DNA from 4 places in the Paenibacillus sp. EKM212P genome. Region 4 is predicted to be linked to each of the others. Evidence: riboswitches for the same ligand, from Rfam matches in the RefSeq annotation. Region 4 holds a riboswitch; each other region holds the start of a gene.
What was found. A riboswitch is a leader RNA that binds a small molecule or an ion and turns the genes downstream of it on or off. The one in region 4 is predicted to bind thiamine pyrophosphate.
Positions count from the first base shown of each region.

Region 1: linked by a shared signal. The riboswitch ahead of thiC (phosphomethylpyrimidine synthase ThiC) and the one ahead of G9G54_RS20650 (ECF transporter S component) in region 4 are both predicted to bind thiamine pyrophosphate.
Region 2: linked by a shared signal. The riboswitch ahead of G9G54_RS15845 (ABC transporter substrate-binding protein) and the one ahead of G9G54_RS20650 (ECF transporter S component) in region 4 are both predicted to bind thiamine pyrophosphate.
Region 3: linked by a shared signal. The riboswitch ahead of tenA (thiaminase II) and the one ahead of G9G54_RS20650 (ECF transporter S component) in region 4 are both predicted to bind thiamine pyrophosphate.

Region 1 covers NZ_JAAMNR010000005.1:402,579-406,444, reverse strand. The annotation lists gene G9G54_RS17355 (hypothetical protein) at 330-482, shown strand; gene thiC (phosphomethylpyrimidine synthase ThiC) at 604-2,403, opposite strand; TPP riboswitch at 2,589-2,701, opposite strand; gene G9G54_RS17345 (IclR family transcriptional regulator) at 2,856-3,599, opposite strand.
Region 2 covers NZ_JAAMNR010000005.1:54,334-58,199, forward strand. The annotation lists gene G9G54_RS15830 (ABC transporter permease) at 1-278, opposite strand, end outside; gene G9G54_RS15835 (MTH1187 family thiamine-binding protein) at 275-568, opposite strand; gene G9G54_RS15840 (hypothetical protein) at 871-1,053, shown strand; gene G9G54_RS15845 (ABC transporter substrate-binding protein) at 1,061-2,104, opposite strand; TPP riboswitch at 2,296-2,405, opposite strand; gene G9G54_RS15850 (pyridoxamine 5'-phosphate oxidase family protein) at 2,676-3,110, shown strand; gene G9G54_RS15855 (bifunctional 2',3'-cyclic-nucleotide 2'-phosphodiesterase/3'-nucleotidase) at 3,331-3,866, shown strand, end outside.
Region 3 covers NZ_JAAMNR010000006.1:271,018-274,883, reverse strand. The annotation lists gene G9G54_RS18935 (NAD-dependent malic enzyme) at 365-2,008, shown strand; TPP riboswitch at 2,101-2,203, shown strand; gene tenA (thiaminase II) at 2,341-3,030, shown strand; gene thiM (hydroxyethylthiazole kinase) at 3,105-3,866, shown strand, end outside.
Region 4 covers NZ_JAAMNR010000008.1:72,575-76,440, forward strand. The annotation lists gene G9G54_RS20645 (ABC transporter ATP-binding protein) at 1-1,320, opposite strand, end outside; gene G9G54_RS20650 (ECF transporter S component) at 1,320-1,916, opposite strand; TPP riboswitch at 2,166-2,275, opposite strand; gene G9G54_RS20655 (TatD family hydrolase) at 2,319-3,116, opposite strand; gene G9G54_RS20660 (polynucleotide kinase-phosphatase) at 3,136-3,866, opposite strand, start outside.

The DNA of each region.
Region 1 (3,866 bases), on a different contig from region 4:
GCAAAATCCTCCTTTTACAAGGTTATTCGACAAAAAAACACAATCCCGACTACTAAACTAAGAAAACGGGCCTCTAGCCCTTGTTTTATACCTAGGCACATTTTCCCCTAAAATGACCATCCTCCTAAACCAAATTTTGGACACACATGACCATCTTCCTGTTTTATGTCAAAAGCGTTTTACTTTGAAAAAATGTGGTTATAATGATTGAAACATTACCAAGCAACCTACATAGCATCACGACATCAAGTACATACAAATAGTCCTATACAGACGTCCTAAGCAACTCAATCTGGATTTGACAATATGGAATTGGAGGAATGACCTACATGAATACAATGAACTTAACCGTCCACACCCTGATGCCCTTTCACCACCAATACCAACGTGCCAACGCGGTGAGTATGCAGAAGAAAGAAGATAGCTCGGAGAAGAAGCTCAGCTTTCAGGACATTTTAAATGAAAAAATGGGTAAAAAATAAGGCGCCGTTTATCCGGTTGCATGATCCGCTTTACATAAGCTAAAAAGCCGTAGTTTCCTACATCGACTGTAGAGAACCACGGCTTTTTTAATTCATTTGTCCCTAAACTCCCACGTTCGTTTTACTGACCTCCATCCCGATACTGCTCTGCCTTCTCACGCATCCCGGCAGCTACTGCTTCTTGAGTGTTCAGCCCCTTATCCGCTGCATAGGCGCGAATGTCCTGAGTGATACGCATACTACAAAATTTAGGGCCGCACATCGAGCAAAAATGTGCTTCCTTGGCGCCCTCTGCCGGTAGCGTTTCATCATGGTAGGACAAGGCCCGCTCGGGATCAAGCGACAGATTGAACTGATCCCGCCAGCGGAACTCGAAGCGTGCCTTGGACAAAGCATCATCCCGCTGCTGCGCCCGTGGATGCCCCTTCGCCAGATCGGCAGCATGTGCCGCAATTTTGTAGGTAATGACACCCTCGCGGACATCATCCTTATTGGGCAGACCCAAATGCTCCTTAGGCGTAACATAGCACAGCATGGACGTCCCGAACCAACCGATCATCGCTGCCCCAATTGCTGAGGTAATATGATCATATCCGGGGGCAATATCCGTCGTGAGCGGTCCCAAGGTATAAAAAGGAGCTTCCTTACAAATCTCCATTTGTAAATCCACATTCTCTTTGATTTTATGCATAGGGACATGTCCCGGCCCTTCAATCATGACCTGAACATCATGCTTCCATGCGATTTGCGTTAGCTCGCCCAACGTTTCCAGCTCTGCAAACTGTGCTTCATCATTCGCATCATAGATACTACCCGGACGTAGACCATCCCCGAGAGAGAAGGCCACATCATAAGCTTTCATAATTTCGCAGATTTCTTCAAAATGTGTATACAAAAAATTCTCCTGATGGTGCGCAAGGCACCAGGCTGCCATGATTGATCCGCCCCGGGACACAATTCCCGTCATTCTATTCGCCGTCATCGGAATATACCGCAGCAATACACCCGCATGAATTGTAAAATAGTCCACTCCCTGCTCCGCCTGCTCAATCAGCGTATCGCGATACAACTCCCACGTCAGCGCCTCTGCTTCACCGTTCACCTTTTCAAGTGCCTGATACAGCGGCACAGTCCCAATCGGTACAGGAGAATTCCGAATGATCCATTCACGTGTTGTATGGATATTACGGCCTGTGGACAGGTCCATAACCGTATCCGAGCCCCAACGCACAGCCCAAGTCATTTTCTCCACTTCCTCCTCGATGGAGGAGGTAACCGCAGAATTACCAATGTTCGCATTGATCTTTACGTGAAAATGACGCCCAATGACCATTGGCTCACTTTCCGGGTGATTGATATTCGAAGGCAAAATGGCTCGTCCAGCCGCCAATTCCTGCCGTACAAACTCAGGCTCCACCCCTTCGCGGATCGCCGCAAATTCCATTTCGGGCGTAATGATCCCTTGCCGCGCATAATGCATTTGCGTCACTGTACGCCCTTGCGAAGCACGAAGCGGACGATTGGTCACGCCGGGAAATTCCACTGTCTCCCGTTTGGAGCCAGGTTTCAGTCCATTATCCTCCGGCTGGACGGCGCGTCCCTCGTAAGCCTCCACATCGCCCCGTTCCAGGGCCCAAGCTCGCCGTAATGGAGGCAGGCCCTGACGGATATCGACCTGATAGGCTTCGTCGGTCATGGGACCGCTTGTATCATATACACGCAATGGCTCATGATGCTCCGTGCCCTGCGGCGTATGTGTAGGATGAAGAGCAATTTCGCGCTCTGGCACGGCAATGTCCGGCCGCGAGCCTTGAATATATACCTTACGGCTTCCTGGAAAGGGCGTTACCCCACTGGCTTGCTCCCCGTTTGTCTTCTCTACCTCAACTTTTTTTGTTCCTTCTGCTTCTGTCGGCTTCATTGTCCATTCCTCCCGTTTCGATGAAATGACACTCCGATCCGGAACCATTCCCAGGGTGGCGTTGATCTATGCAAAAAAGCCGGTTCCCTAGGGAACCGGCTAATCTAACGAGGCAGCTATCCAAACAATGCGCATATGGAATAATCCATTCCAATGCGCCACTGAAGACAGCAGCCGCGTATACATTTCAAGGCCGATTACTTCCCTACGCTGGTATGATCCAGATCAGGTGCAAAGGGTCCGGAATCTTGCACGATTCCATCTCAGCCCGGCATTACAGGCTCCCCCAGTAACTGTGATACTTTATTCACATGAGGCGGATATAACAGACATCCCGCCTTCCTTACCAGACTACTTCAAATTTATGGCTTTGGCAACCCTTTTAGGTTCCCTTTACCAAGGAGACGTTCTCCATCAAATCACTCTGCTTGCTTCAACTGTGTCCATTCTTGTTACGGGAGCATAAGCCCCATTTCCTTCGCCGCTTCGATCAAAATCGGAGCAAAGTCATGTAGCGTCTCGGGTGCAAGTCGACTGACCGGGCCAGATACAGATAAAGCCGCAGTGACCTGTCCCTTCCGGTTCACAATTGGCGCTGCCACAGCAGCAGCCCCTGGCTCCCGCTCTTCATAGCTGGTCGCATAGCCCTTCTCGCGAATGTCCTGCAGCTGGGCTTTATAGACCTCCGGGTCTACTGAGGGCGGCCATTCATCCCCGCTTAGCAGGGCTTCCAGCTCCTGCGGCGGCATAAAGGCTGCCAGCACTTTGCTGGAGGCCCCTACAGCCAGCGGCATACGCGCACCTACAGGCGCAACCCTGCGGATCGCCTGATTGCTCTGCACGGCTTGTATGCGAATACGCATGCTGCCGTCCCGTAAGTACAAGCTGACCGTCTCGCCCAGACGATCACGTAGTCCTTCCATTGCAGGCTGTAACAACACCGCCGGCTCGTCGCTTTGGGACAAATGCGTGGATAGCTCCCAAATGCGGAAGCCAAGTCGATATTTTTCCGTTTCGGCATTCCGAACGACAAAGCCCCGATCCTCCAACGTAGTCAGCAGCCGATGAACCGTGCTTTTATGTAGACCAATTTTGGAGGCAATCTCCGTCAGGCCAAGATCCGAATCTGCGGTAAAACACAGCAGTATATCAAGTGCACGCTCTACAGCGCGAACGGTTAATTTACGGTCTTCCATCGTGAACCGCTCCTCTTGTATCCATATTCGTTTCACACTATGAAACATGGTTACATAAATTATATAGAATAGTCGCGGCTACTGTAAACCGATGTTTTTGTGACAACCATATTACAGAACGAGAACAAACATCGACAATTCTTTGCATCATTTTTACTTTTCCGGTTCAGGCGTTGACTTTGGATAATCCCCATCATACGATAATAGGTATCTATACGTATCTACACTACTATTTTCAAGTGGAATTATACCTAAATTCTATGAAAC
Region 2 (3,866 bases), on a different contig from region 4:
AAAGGAATCGTATGAAGAACGATGGCAATCAACAGTCCCGTTGCTGTCCCTATAGCAAATCCCGCAAGCGTTAGGCGAATCGTAGCCCATGTATGGGTGCCAAGCAACGCCGATTGCGCCATGCCCTCTTGTACGATGAGGGATGGAGCTGGCAGCAGCCAGGATTCAATATGTAAATAGGAAACCGCCCCCTGCCAGGCCGTTAAAAAGAAGAGGACCGCCACAAGGGGCGGCCATACGCTTTTCCACCAGGATGCGTTCTTGTCTTTCGGATTCATGGGCGATATTTCTCGGTCAGCTTGTTCATGCTGATGCCTTGTGGGTTATGTGCGATTTTGATCTGTGAAATGACGCTGGGACTGCCCGCTTCCGTCAAAGCCTCGTGCATTTCTTTAACCACTTTCAGCAACTCGTCGAGCTCGCCCTCCATGGTCGTATCCAATGGATTCACCTGATGTTTGACGCCGGAGCGCTGAATGACCTCAATCGCCTTATCTACATACGGGTAAGAGTCCTCGTTATTAGGAGTTTTAGGGATTACTTGAATACTAAGCAGTGTGTTAGCCATGAAAATTCACCTGTCCTTTATTGTTTAAGTTATAGGAAAATAAATTGGTTTAAGGCGGGTGAGACCGCTCCGCGTTTCATTTGATCTTACGATCGCTGTTGCCGTGGGTTTCTTTGAATGAATTTTAAAAGGTAAGAATCCCACGGCAAAGGCGAGCGCTGCGCTTCTCCAGATTCAAATGAACCGCTACGCTGCCAACCGCCTTAAAAGCACCTTAGTTTTTGATAGGTTGTGTGGCATTTTTACACACAAGCGCATCTGTTTTTGCGCTTTAGATACTATGAGACTAAAGAATAAACCAAGTGGAACGAGAACGAAGTGGGCGGAATGGTGCTGTACAAGCGTTAACATTCGCCTTTGTACCCAGATTTCAACTTCTGGATATTCATAAAAGAAATCTGGGTACAACAGCGATGGGAGGCACCATCCGACTGCGTAGTGGCGCTTCGTTCACTTCTCTAGTTCAGTCTTATTTAGTGGTTTAACAAATGATCAACGCTTGGGCAAGAAGTCGTTTGTGAAGGCTTTATCCACTTCCAAAGGCTTGCTGAGCAGCTTGCGTTCGTACATCCAGTCCGAATAGTTTTGCCATACCTCCGCTTTTTGCACACCCCATTGCGCGGCATCGTCCTGATAACGCAGGCTTAGCCATTTTTGGCTGGCAAGTACCAGTTTTTTATCCAGCTCCGGTACAGCTTTGCTTAAGATGTCCGCGGCTTCTTCTGGATGGGCGATAGTGTATTCATAGCCTTGTGCGGTAGCGTCCATGAACGCTTTGACCAGTTCTGGATCATTTTTTATTGTCTGTTCGTTGCTCACAATTACAGGTGTATAGTAATCGAGGCTTTTGGAATAATCTTTTACATACAGCATATCCAATGGCTCACCTCGAAGCTGGGCCTCAATTCCGGTCCATGCGTAGAAAATCCAGGCAAAGTCGATATCTCGCTTCACGGCTGTAAAATAGTCTGCATTGCCCATGTTGACGATCTTCACTTTGCTCACATCGCCTTTGTCTGAATCCATGATGGATTTCATGACCGCTTCTTCTACGGGAGAGCCCCAACCGCCGTATTTTTTACCTTCAAAATCTTTGGGGCTCTTAATTCCGCGATCTACTGGGGCTGCGAAGCCTGAGGTATTATGCTGAATCACCGCAGCGATGGAAACAAGCGGCACGCCTTGCATACGAGCCTGTGTGACGCCTTCTTGGTAGCTGATACCAAAAGGTGCAGCATTAGAGGCAACCATTTGATCGGCTCCGCCTGAACCAGGTTGAATAATTTGGACATTCAAACCCGCTTTTTCGTAAAATCCTTTGTCCTTGGCAACATAGAGTCCCGTATGATTCGTATTGGGTGTCCAGTCGAGCACGACTTTAACATCTTTGAGCTCCTTTGCCGGAGTAGACGTTTGAGTGTTGGTAGCGGGAGCCGCTTCTTGGGATGTGGAGGGACTTCCACCGCAAGCGGTCAGGGTCAGGGCCATGAGCCACAGACTGATCAGTCCCAGGCTTAACATTTTCATGCGCTTCATCGTTGTGTTCTCTCCTTTAATTACCCGTTATCCGTCCAATCAGACAGCTTAGGTTTCCCATTTTCATAAAAATAACATCTGCCGGACGCGATCTTTCCAACAACTTAATCTTCAACAAAAAAGCGCCCCGAGGTTCCGGGACGCTTGCGCTTGTATATACCAAAGTAAGGGATGGTCCTATGTAAAAAAGGCACATCTTGCTTAAGCATTCCTACGCTGGCATTACCCAGATCAGGTTGTAAGGGTCAGTGTCTTGGGACACACTCTCAGCCGGCCGATTCCAGCACCCCTGGCATTGTATGGTTTAATGGGTTCATTTATTCGGGTTTACTACGACGATTATATGCCTTGAATGCGGGTCTGTCCAGCATGGAGGAAGAGAAGACGGTTCATTTGCCGAACGACAGGGTACACTTTTACTGTGAGCTTTGATCTGAAAATGAGTATGCATCAATCCGATCTGATCGGGTCATGTTATTTTCAGAACAGCTGCGCAGGTAGGTTCAGATGGGCTGGTGCCCAATGGCATGGCCGTAGAGAATTCTAATTCGTGAAAAGGAGTTGTTGTACTGTGGGTAAAACGGAAACATTGGATCGTAGCCAACTAGAACAAGCCATTGTGAAGGCTTTGGATAACAACAAATTTTGCTCGTTAGGTACGGTAGAGGGTGGCAAACCGAAAGTACGCTATATGGCCCTTTTTAACGATGGAATGAACATTCATCTGGCGACAGATCGTAAAACGCATAAAGTGGATGAGCTAAAGGATAATCCGAATGCTTATCTGCTGCTGGGTTATGAAGTTGGCGGTACAAAGGAAGTCGTAGAAGTGGAGGCTACTGTCCAGATTACAGCTGATGAGGGGCTACGCAAACAAGTGTGGAACGATTCCTTGAAGGAATGGTTTTCCGGACCGGATGATCCCGATTATGTCATTCTGGACGTGAATCCGACTCGCATTGAGTATGTGGGTCAGCAAACGGAGCGCCAAGTGTGGAATAAATAATGAGAATATAAATGGATAAACCAGTGAATCTCCGAGTTTTTTAGGAGGTTTGCTGGTTTTTTATTTTTGAGAAAATTAATTATTTTTTCATAAATAATTTAAGTAAATGACTACTCTTTTGTCTGGCGTTGGATTAAAATAGAAATGGTGGGTTCAAGGCTTACATATATGTGCAAAAGTATGTATATGAGGCATACACCTTAATGAGGAGGGGTATATTTTGTTATTTCGTAAAAATTGGTTTAAAGGGTTTACAGCAGCCGTTGTAGCTTGTAGCATGCTGGTGTTTTCAGCCGCTCCAACCTGGGCAGCTAGCAATTCTCGCGATAGCGCTACAGTGAATTTGCGGATCATGGAAACAACGGATATTCATGCATCCCTGATGAACTACGATTACTATTCGGACAAAGAAACCAACGAATATGGCCTGATTAGCACAGCCAGTTTGATCCAACAGGCGCGTAGTGAAACGAGAAACAGCATGCTGTTCGATAACGGTGATTTGCTGCAGGGCAATCCATTAGGCGATTATATGGCCAGAAATAAAACCTTCGAGAAAGAGGGCGGTGTCCATCCGGTCTACAAGATGATGAACTTGATGGGCTATGATGCGGCGACAGTGGGCAACCACGAATTCAACTACGGCCTCGACTTTCTGGAGAAATCGCTCAAGGGAGCCGATTTTCCTTACGTAAATGCGAATGTTTATGTTGATAAGGGGGGGCAAGCTACTAAAAATTATTTTACCCCTTATCG
Region 3 (3,866 bases), on a different contig from region 4:
ATAGCTGACACTCCATGATATATATGGAGATAAGAGAAGAAAAACTAATTTTCATATTTGATAAAAACAGAGCACTTAGACCTGATTCATTAGAACCAAAGTCATCAGGAATGGTTAGCGAATCTAAATCGAAAGTTAGTTCATTTATATCATTAGAAAGAAACAAATATGGTTATTTTGTCATAGATAAATGCAAGAATAAAACATATTTGCACGTCCATACTATGGACAACATGTCATCTTTCGTTATGAATAGTTATGAAAATGAAGAGAAGGAAGGTCTTTCTATGGAAGCATTTTATGTCAATCGCGATGGGTCATTTCTACTCCATTACGGGGAAAGGATGTGTTGGCAAATCCCCTTTTGAACAAAGGTGTCGCTTTTACAGAAGAAGAACGCAAGGAGCTGGGTTTGGAAGGAATCCTTCCTCCAACCGTCCTTTCATTGGAGAAACAGAGCGTACGGGCATATCAGCAGTTTCTGGCACAACCCACCATGCTGCGAAAAAATGCTTCTCTCAACGACCTTCACAACCGAAATGTCGTACTCTACTACCGGCTGCTAACCGATCATTTGAGTGAAATGCTGCCCGTAGTCTACACGCCGACCGTAGGAACCGCGATTCAAGAATATAGTCACGAGTACAACCGCCCTGGAGGCATATATTTGTCGATAGATAACCCGAACGGTATTGGACAAGCATTCCATAATTCTGGTTTGAGTGGCCATGATGTGGATCTGATCGTCGTGACAGATTCCGAAAGTATTTTAGGGATTGGTGACTGGGGCGTCGGGGGGATTAACATTGCTATCGGCAAGCTTGCAGTGTATACGGCTGCGGCAGGCATTCATCCCGGGCGGGTGCTGCCAATTGTACTAGATGTAGGTACAAATAATGAAAAGCTGCTGAATGATCCACTGTACATCGGAAACCGCCATAAACGGGTTCGCGGAGAAGCCTATAACCAGTTTATTGATACTTTTATCAGCAAAACGTTAGCGCAATTCCCAAAGGCGCTTTTACATTGGGAAGACGTGGGCAGCGTAAATGCACGCCATATTATAGGAAAATACGGTCAAAGCATACTCACCTTCAACGATGATATACAAGGTACAGGAGCGGTGACCTTGGCTGCGATTCTTTCGGCGGTGGGTGTCACCAAGACTCCGCTGCGTGAACAAAAAACACTTGTTTTCGGCCCAGGGGCAGCAGGAATCGGTAATGCTGATCAAATTCGGGGTGCTATGATCGAGGACGGCCTTTCCGCAGAAGATTCCTTCAAGTCCTTTTGGGCCTTTGATTATCGCGGGCTGTTAATGGAAGATATGGAAGACGTATTGGAATATCAGAAACCGTATGTGCGCAAAAAGGATGAAGTCAGCTCATGGACCCGGTCGTGTGACGGCAAAATACCACTGCTAGAGGTCATCCGTCAGGTGAAGCCTACGATATTGATTGGAACTTCCGGTGTAGCAGGTGCCTTTTCTGAAGAGATCATCAAGGAGATGGCGAAACATGTAGAACGCCCGATCATTATGCCCATGTCCAATCCTACAAACCTTGCAGAAGCAGTACCCGAGGATTTGATCCGGTGGACCGATGGCAAAGCACTGATTGCAACCGGAAGTCCTTTTGAGCCCGTCACCTATAACGGTACGAAATTTGAGATTGGACAGGCGAACAATGCCTTTGTTTTTCCGGGACTGGGTCTGGGTGCGATTGTGGTTAAAGCCAAAAGGATTACCCCTGCGATGTTTACAGCGGCAGCAGTTGCTGTTGCCAATGGTGTAGATTCGAATACGCCTGGCGGTGCGCTACTCCCTCATATCCGAAAATTACGCGAAGTTTCGTACGCTGTTGCGATTGCGGTTGCAAAAGCCGCGATACAGGATCAGGTAGCTCAGGCGCACATTTCAGATGTGGAACAAGCTATACGAGATGCAATGTGGAAACCGGAATATGCCAAGGTCAAAGCTGTGGAAAGTGTAATTCATCACCCTCACTAAGCTCAAAACACCTAACTAGAGGAAATTTCATATTTTGCACACTATGTTTGACATAGCGTATGAACGTATGTACAGTAATAGTCAAAAGAATAGAAGTCCACTAGGGGAGCCGCTATGGCTGAGACAAGAACGTATCTTGGACCCTTTGAACCTGATCTAGTTCGTACTAGCGTAGGAAAGTGGAGCCTTCGTATATAAGGTTTCAAGCGTTTTTTGCGTATTGGGCCTATTGTTGAAGCCGCTCCCATTTTTCCGGGGCGGCTTTTTAGCGTTGTTCCGGAATTATATTCTTACAGGACTTCTTGCTCTTCAATTTGATGGAGGTGGGGAAATTGAGTTTTACACAAGAACTCCGTCGGCAGGCGGACGGCATTTTTCAAGCGATTTTTGAGCACCCCTTTGTGAGAGGTATTGCTGAAGGAAGTTTGACAAGGGGACAGCTGATTCACTATGTAAAACAGGACTTTGAATATTTGAACGCCTACATGCGGATATACGGCATCGCAATCTCCAAATGCACCAATCGGGAGGATATGGCTGTATTAAATGAACAAATCTCTTTTATTCTCCACAGCGAGGTTCATCCGCATCAAAATTTCTGTGCTGTTGCAGGGGTGACCTATGAAGAGTTGCAGGGATATCCGCTCGCTCCGTCGGCTCATCACTATATCCGTCACATGCTGACGGTTGCCCATGAGGGTAGCCTGGGCGAGATCTTGGCTGTGCTGCTGCCATGTATGTGGACGTATGCCGAGATTGGTCGCAGGCTGCTGGATGAAGTAAAGCCGGATGAGTCTCATCCGTTCTATGAATGGATGGGCTTCTATGGAGACCAGCTTGATGATACAACACTCAAGTTCCGAGAACGTGTAGATGCTTGGGCGGAAGGCGCAACGGCTGCTGAGCGAGAGCGGATGATTGAGCATTTTATACTGAGCTGCCAGCTGGAATATAAGTTCTGGGATATGGCTTATAGGCAGGAAGAATGGCCGGTCCAGATGCAGGCAGCGGTCTTGGAATAGTCAGCCTGGCGATTCGATGCGTGAAGTACGGTTAATGCCCTGTTGGACCACTAACTATAGAGAGGATAAACATTATGAGTACATGGGAAAAAAGTTATTCGGATCTCCTGACGAAGGTACAAAACAGCAAACCCCTCGTTCACAATATGACCAATGTGGTAGTCACCAACTTTACGGCCAACGGCCTGTATGCATTGGGCGCCTCCCCGGTGATGGCCTATGCACCCGAGGAAGTAGCAGACATGGCAAAAATAGCGGGAGCCGTCGTATTAAACATCGGTACACTGAACCGCGAACTGGTGGATGCCATGATCATTGCTGGACAATCGGCGAATGCACACGGTGTTCCGGTGCTGCTAGATCCGGTCGGTGCGGGAGCAACGAGCTTTAGAACTGAATCGGCACTGCGAATCCTGAGTGAAGTCAAAATCTCATTGGTGCGAGGCAATGCAGCCGAAGTCGCACATCTTGTTGGAGAAGCGCGTGAGATTAAAGGCGTAGATGCCGGTGACAGTGCTGACAGCGGAAATGTCGATCTGGCAATTCGGGCTGCTCGAACGCTCAATACAATGGTTGTCATTACTGGAAAAGAGGACGTCATCACCGATGGGGCCGAAGCACGAATGATAAGCGGTGGAGACGCGCTGCTCACGAAGGTAACCGGAGCAGGCTGCCTGCTGACCTCTGTGTTAGGTGCCTTTGCAGCTGTTGAACCCAACCTGCTGCTCGCAGGTACAGCAGGTTTGGCATTTTACGGTGCAGCAGCTTCTCGAGCCGCAGCACGTACCGCAGAGCTGGGGCCCGGCAGCTTCCAGATTGCCTTTCTCGACGAGCTG
Region 4 (3,866 bases):
CTCCAACATATCCAGCATGACAAAGGTATTACGCGCATCCTGCCCAAAAGTCGGTTCATCCAGCAGCAGCACCTCCGGCTCACGGATCATAGCCGTAGCAATACTCAACCGCCTTTTTTGGCCCAATGAAAGCTGATACGGATGACGCTCGTCCAGCCGCTCCAGTCCGAACTGTACGAGCATCCGATCGACCCGTTCCCGGCACTGTTCAACGGTGAACAAGCTCTTGGGTAACGAATACTCTAGTTCCTTTCGTACGGTATGCGCTACGAATTGCAGCTCGGGATTTTGAAACGCGAACCCGATACGCTCTGCCAGTTGTTCCGTACTGCCTGCCTCAATTCCGCGCATGCTATAACGTCCCTGTGTGCGAAGTAAGCGCATCATGGAGAGCAGCAGCGAGCTTTTGCCAGCCCCGTTTTCACCGACCACGCCAATCCAGTCGCCAGGCTTCACCTGCGCATGCTCCACATAAATCACTGAACTTAAACTACGGAGGCCGCTAAAATGTTCCAGCTCCAGCAAATCAATCCCCGTACCATTCTGCTGTGTCACTGATTCACTCCAACGTGGCGAAGACGATTCATTCCATACTGCCGGATACCACACGCCGTACTCAGACAATGCCTGCCGATGCACATGAAATACTTCTTCTGCCCTTCCATCCGCAATGATCTCCCCTTGAGCAGAAAGCACCACAATCCGATCCACATCATGGACAATTTCATTAATTTTATGCTCCACGATCACCAGTGTCTGGTCTACCGAAATGTTGCGAATGGTATCCCACACCTGTGTAGTGCCTTCCTCGTCCAACAAAGCCGTCGGCTCATCCAGAAAAAGCACTTCTGGCTCCATAGCCAGCACAGACGCAATCGCCAAACGCTGCTTCATTCCCTGTGACATGTTGCCAATGGGCATATGTATATCATCCGTCGATAGACCAACCTGTATCAGCAGCTCGCGAATACGGGATTGCATCTGTTCCCGGGGAACCTGATTATTTTCCAACACAAAAGCCAGTTCCTCGTCTGCATATGACATACAAAACTGCGTATCAGGATCTTGAAATACAATACCTGAGACACTTGGGATTACAGCAGCATCGCATTTCATAGGCACTTCTATCGTGCGTGGAATCAGACCGCTTAACACTTGGAGCAGCGTTGATTTACCGCATCCACTCGGTCCCAGTAGCAGCAGCTTTTCCCCCTTGTGGACAGACAAAGACATATTGTGAAAAAGCAGCTCTTGCTCACCGGGGAATTTCAACCGTAGACGGGTGATCGAAGCCACCACATCTTCGGTTGCCCGGCTCATCAATCCAGCCCCTTATAATCTTGTTCCGTTGCAGGTCTCAAACTTCGTGTAACTCCCGTTACCTCCAATGCCTTAGCCAGATAGAACGCGAATACCCCGGCAATCACAATACTGCCAATCATCCGAAATCCAATATACAAAACATAGTTCCAAGTCGATAGCTGATCAATATACCCGTAGCTGAAGTCTAAAATCAGAGAAGTGACAGCCGCCCCAGCCGCAGCTAGCGAAGCAACCCACAGATTTGCGTTCCGATACAGAAAAGCCGCAAAAAACAGCTCTGCCCCCAAGCCTTGCAGCAGGCCATAGTACAAGGTGGACATGCCCCATTCGCTTCCCAAAAAAGCACTGACCGTTGCCGCTGCCACCTCTGCCAAAATCGCAACACCCGGCTTGCGAATGATGAGATAAGCAAACGTACCTGCCATAAACCACATGCCATACATCAGTTGCTCGGCGTGTAGACCCAATGGTTTCATCAAATCATAGGCAGGCCCCCATATTTTATAGACCAAACCGAACACAACAGATATCACAATCGTGACCAAAATATCAGTCAGCTTCAACCCTTTGGACGCTCTTACAGTAGTATTCATTATTGCGTGCTCCCCTTTTTCCTATAATTGGCCTCTTGGCCATAAAAAAAAGCTTGTCTGGAGCTGAATCTCCAGGCAAGCTTTATGCGCAGTAAAAGGTGAAGCACCATACAAAACATCATTCGTCGATATGCCTTATATAACCAGTAGTCTAAGCTATTACACTGATACCAAGCCAAAGCCAAGGTCAAAGCAAAATGCTAGGACATACATTGAATCTATCGACAACCGCAAAACAAGCGGCATTCCTGTATAGTGTTCTTGGTTTCTCTACGCTGGCATTACCCAGATCAGATTTCACGGTCAGTGGCAAGGGCCACCCTCTCAGCCTGACTTTCTCAAGCTCCCGACAATGCTTTTTAATTCACTATAATATATACCACATCTATGGCTTTGACAATCCTATAATCCGAAGAAACGTCTGGCCGTCTCCGTCGTCGCGATTTCAATCTCCATCATACTTCGACCTGTACATTCGGCTACCGTAGCAGCAATATGAGCGAGATACATCGGCTCATTACGCCCCTCTTTGGGCTTCACGGGTAGATTACGCGGGGTCAAAAATGGAGCATCCGTTTCAATCATCAGACGGTCCAAGGGAATATCTCTGACCAGTTCACGCAGATGTTTGCCACGCCGTTCGTCGCAAATCCAGCCGGTGATCCCGATATACAGTCCCATTTCTACATACGTATGCAATTCCTGTTCCGTGCCGGTAAAACAATGCACTACCGCTTTATCGACAAGCCCTTGATACTCCCGAAGCATAGCGGCAAAGTCCTCATGTGCATCTCGTTCATGCAGAAATAACGGCATTTTCAGCTCACCCGCCAGTTGGATTTGCTCCGCAAACCATCGTCGCTGCACATCACGTGGCGAAAAATCACGGTTATAGTCCAGTCCGCATTCCCCTATGGATACAACCTGCGGCTGACCCGCAAGTTGGCGGAGTTGCTGAATCGTATCTGCGCTGCATTCTTTGGCATCATGGGGGTGTACGCCAGCTGTCGCATACAGCTTGCCCGGATAACGTGCTGCATACTGAGAAGCCTCCCGACTGCTGCGGACACTGGTCCCGGTAATAATCAGTGGTGAAATCCCTACAGCCGCGGCTCTCTCTACCACCTGTTCCCGATCCGCATGAAACGAACGGTGCATCAAGTTCACACCAATATCAATTAACGGTGTACCCCTTTCCATCTCAATCCCTCCTTCGCAACTACAATCTCGGATCAATCGGCTCCGATTCCAGAGATAGCGCGGCAAGGACGCATTCATGAATACGATCTACCGTATCCTTGCGGACAAAACGTTCCACGCCTTCCATACCTAGCGCTCCTTCCATCAGGGCATGACGTTCCTTTTTGTTCGTTCGACGCTGCTTCAGACGCTTTAAATTCTCAGGGGCAAGATAATCCATACCGTAAATGATGTGCAAATACTTCCGGCCTCTCACCTTGATTGCAGGCTGAATCATCTTGTCCCGATTTTTCATCAAAAAGCATTCTGGCTTGATCACAATCCCCTCATGACCATCCTCTGTCATCTCGTTCCACCAGCGAATGACCTCTTCCTCGCTTGCTTCGTCCGTGATCACGCGATACTCTGTCTCCATAAACAGGGAAGACAGCCCAGCTAGCTCCCGGTTTTGCTCCATATGCCAAATATGAGAATGGTCGAAAAAAGTCTTTCCACTGTGTGCCAGCGTATGAAACGGAGCGATACGAATTTCATCCAGACCGTCCACATCCCAGCAATATTTTTGAAAAGCCTCTTGAAACGTTACGGCATTCGCATATTTCCATTCCATTTCCTCCAGCCAGTCTCCAACCTCTCGGCCTGCAACCTTCGCCTGCTTCAGCTTGTCTACCAGCTTACTGCGATCCAGCAGAGCTGCTTCACCCACATGCGCATACTGTGCAGCAATCAGTTCCCGAGCCTTGAGATTCC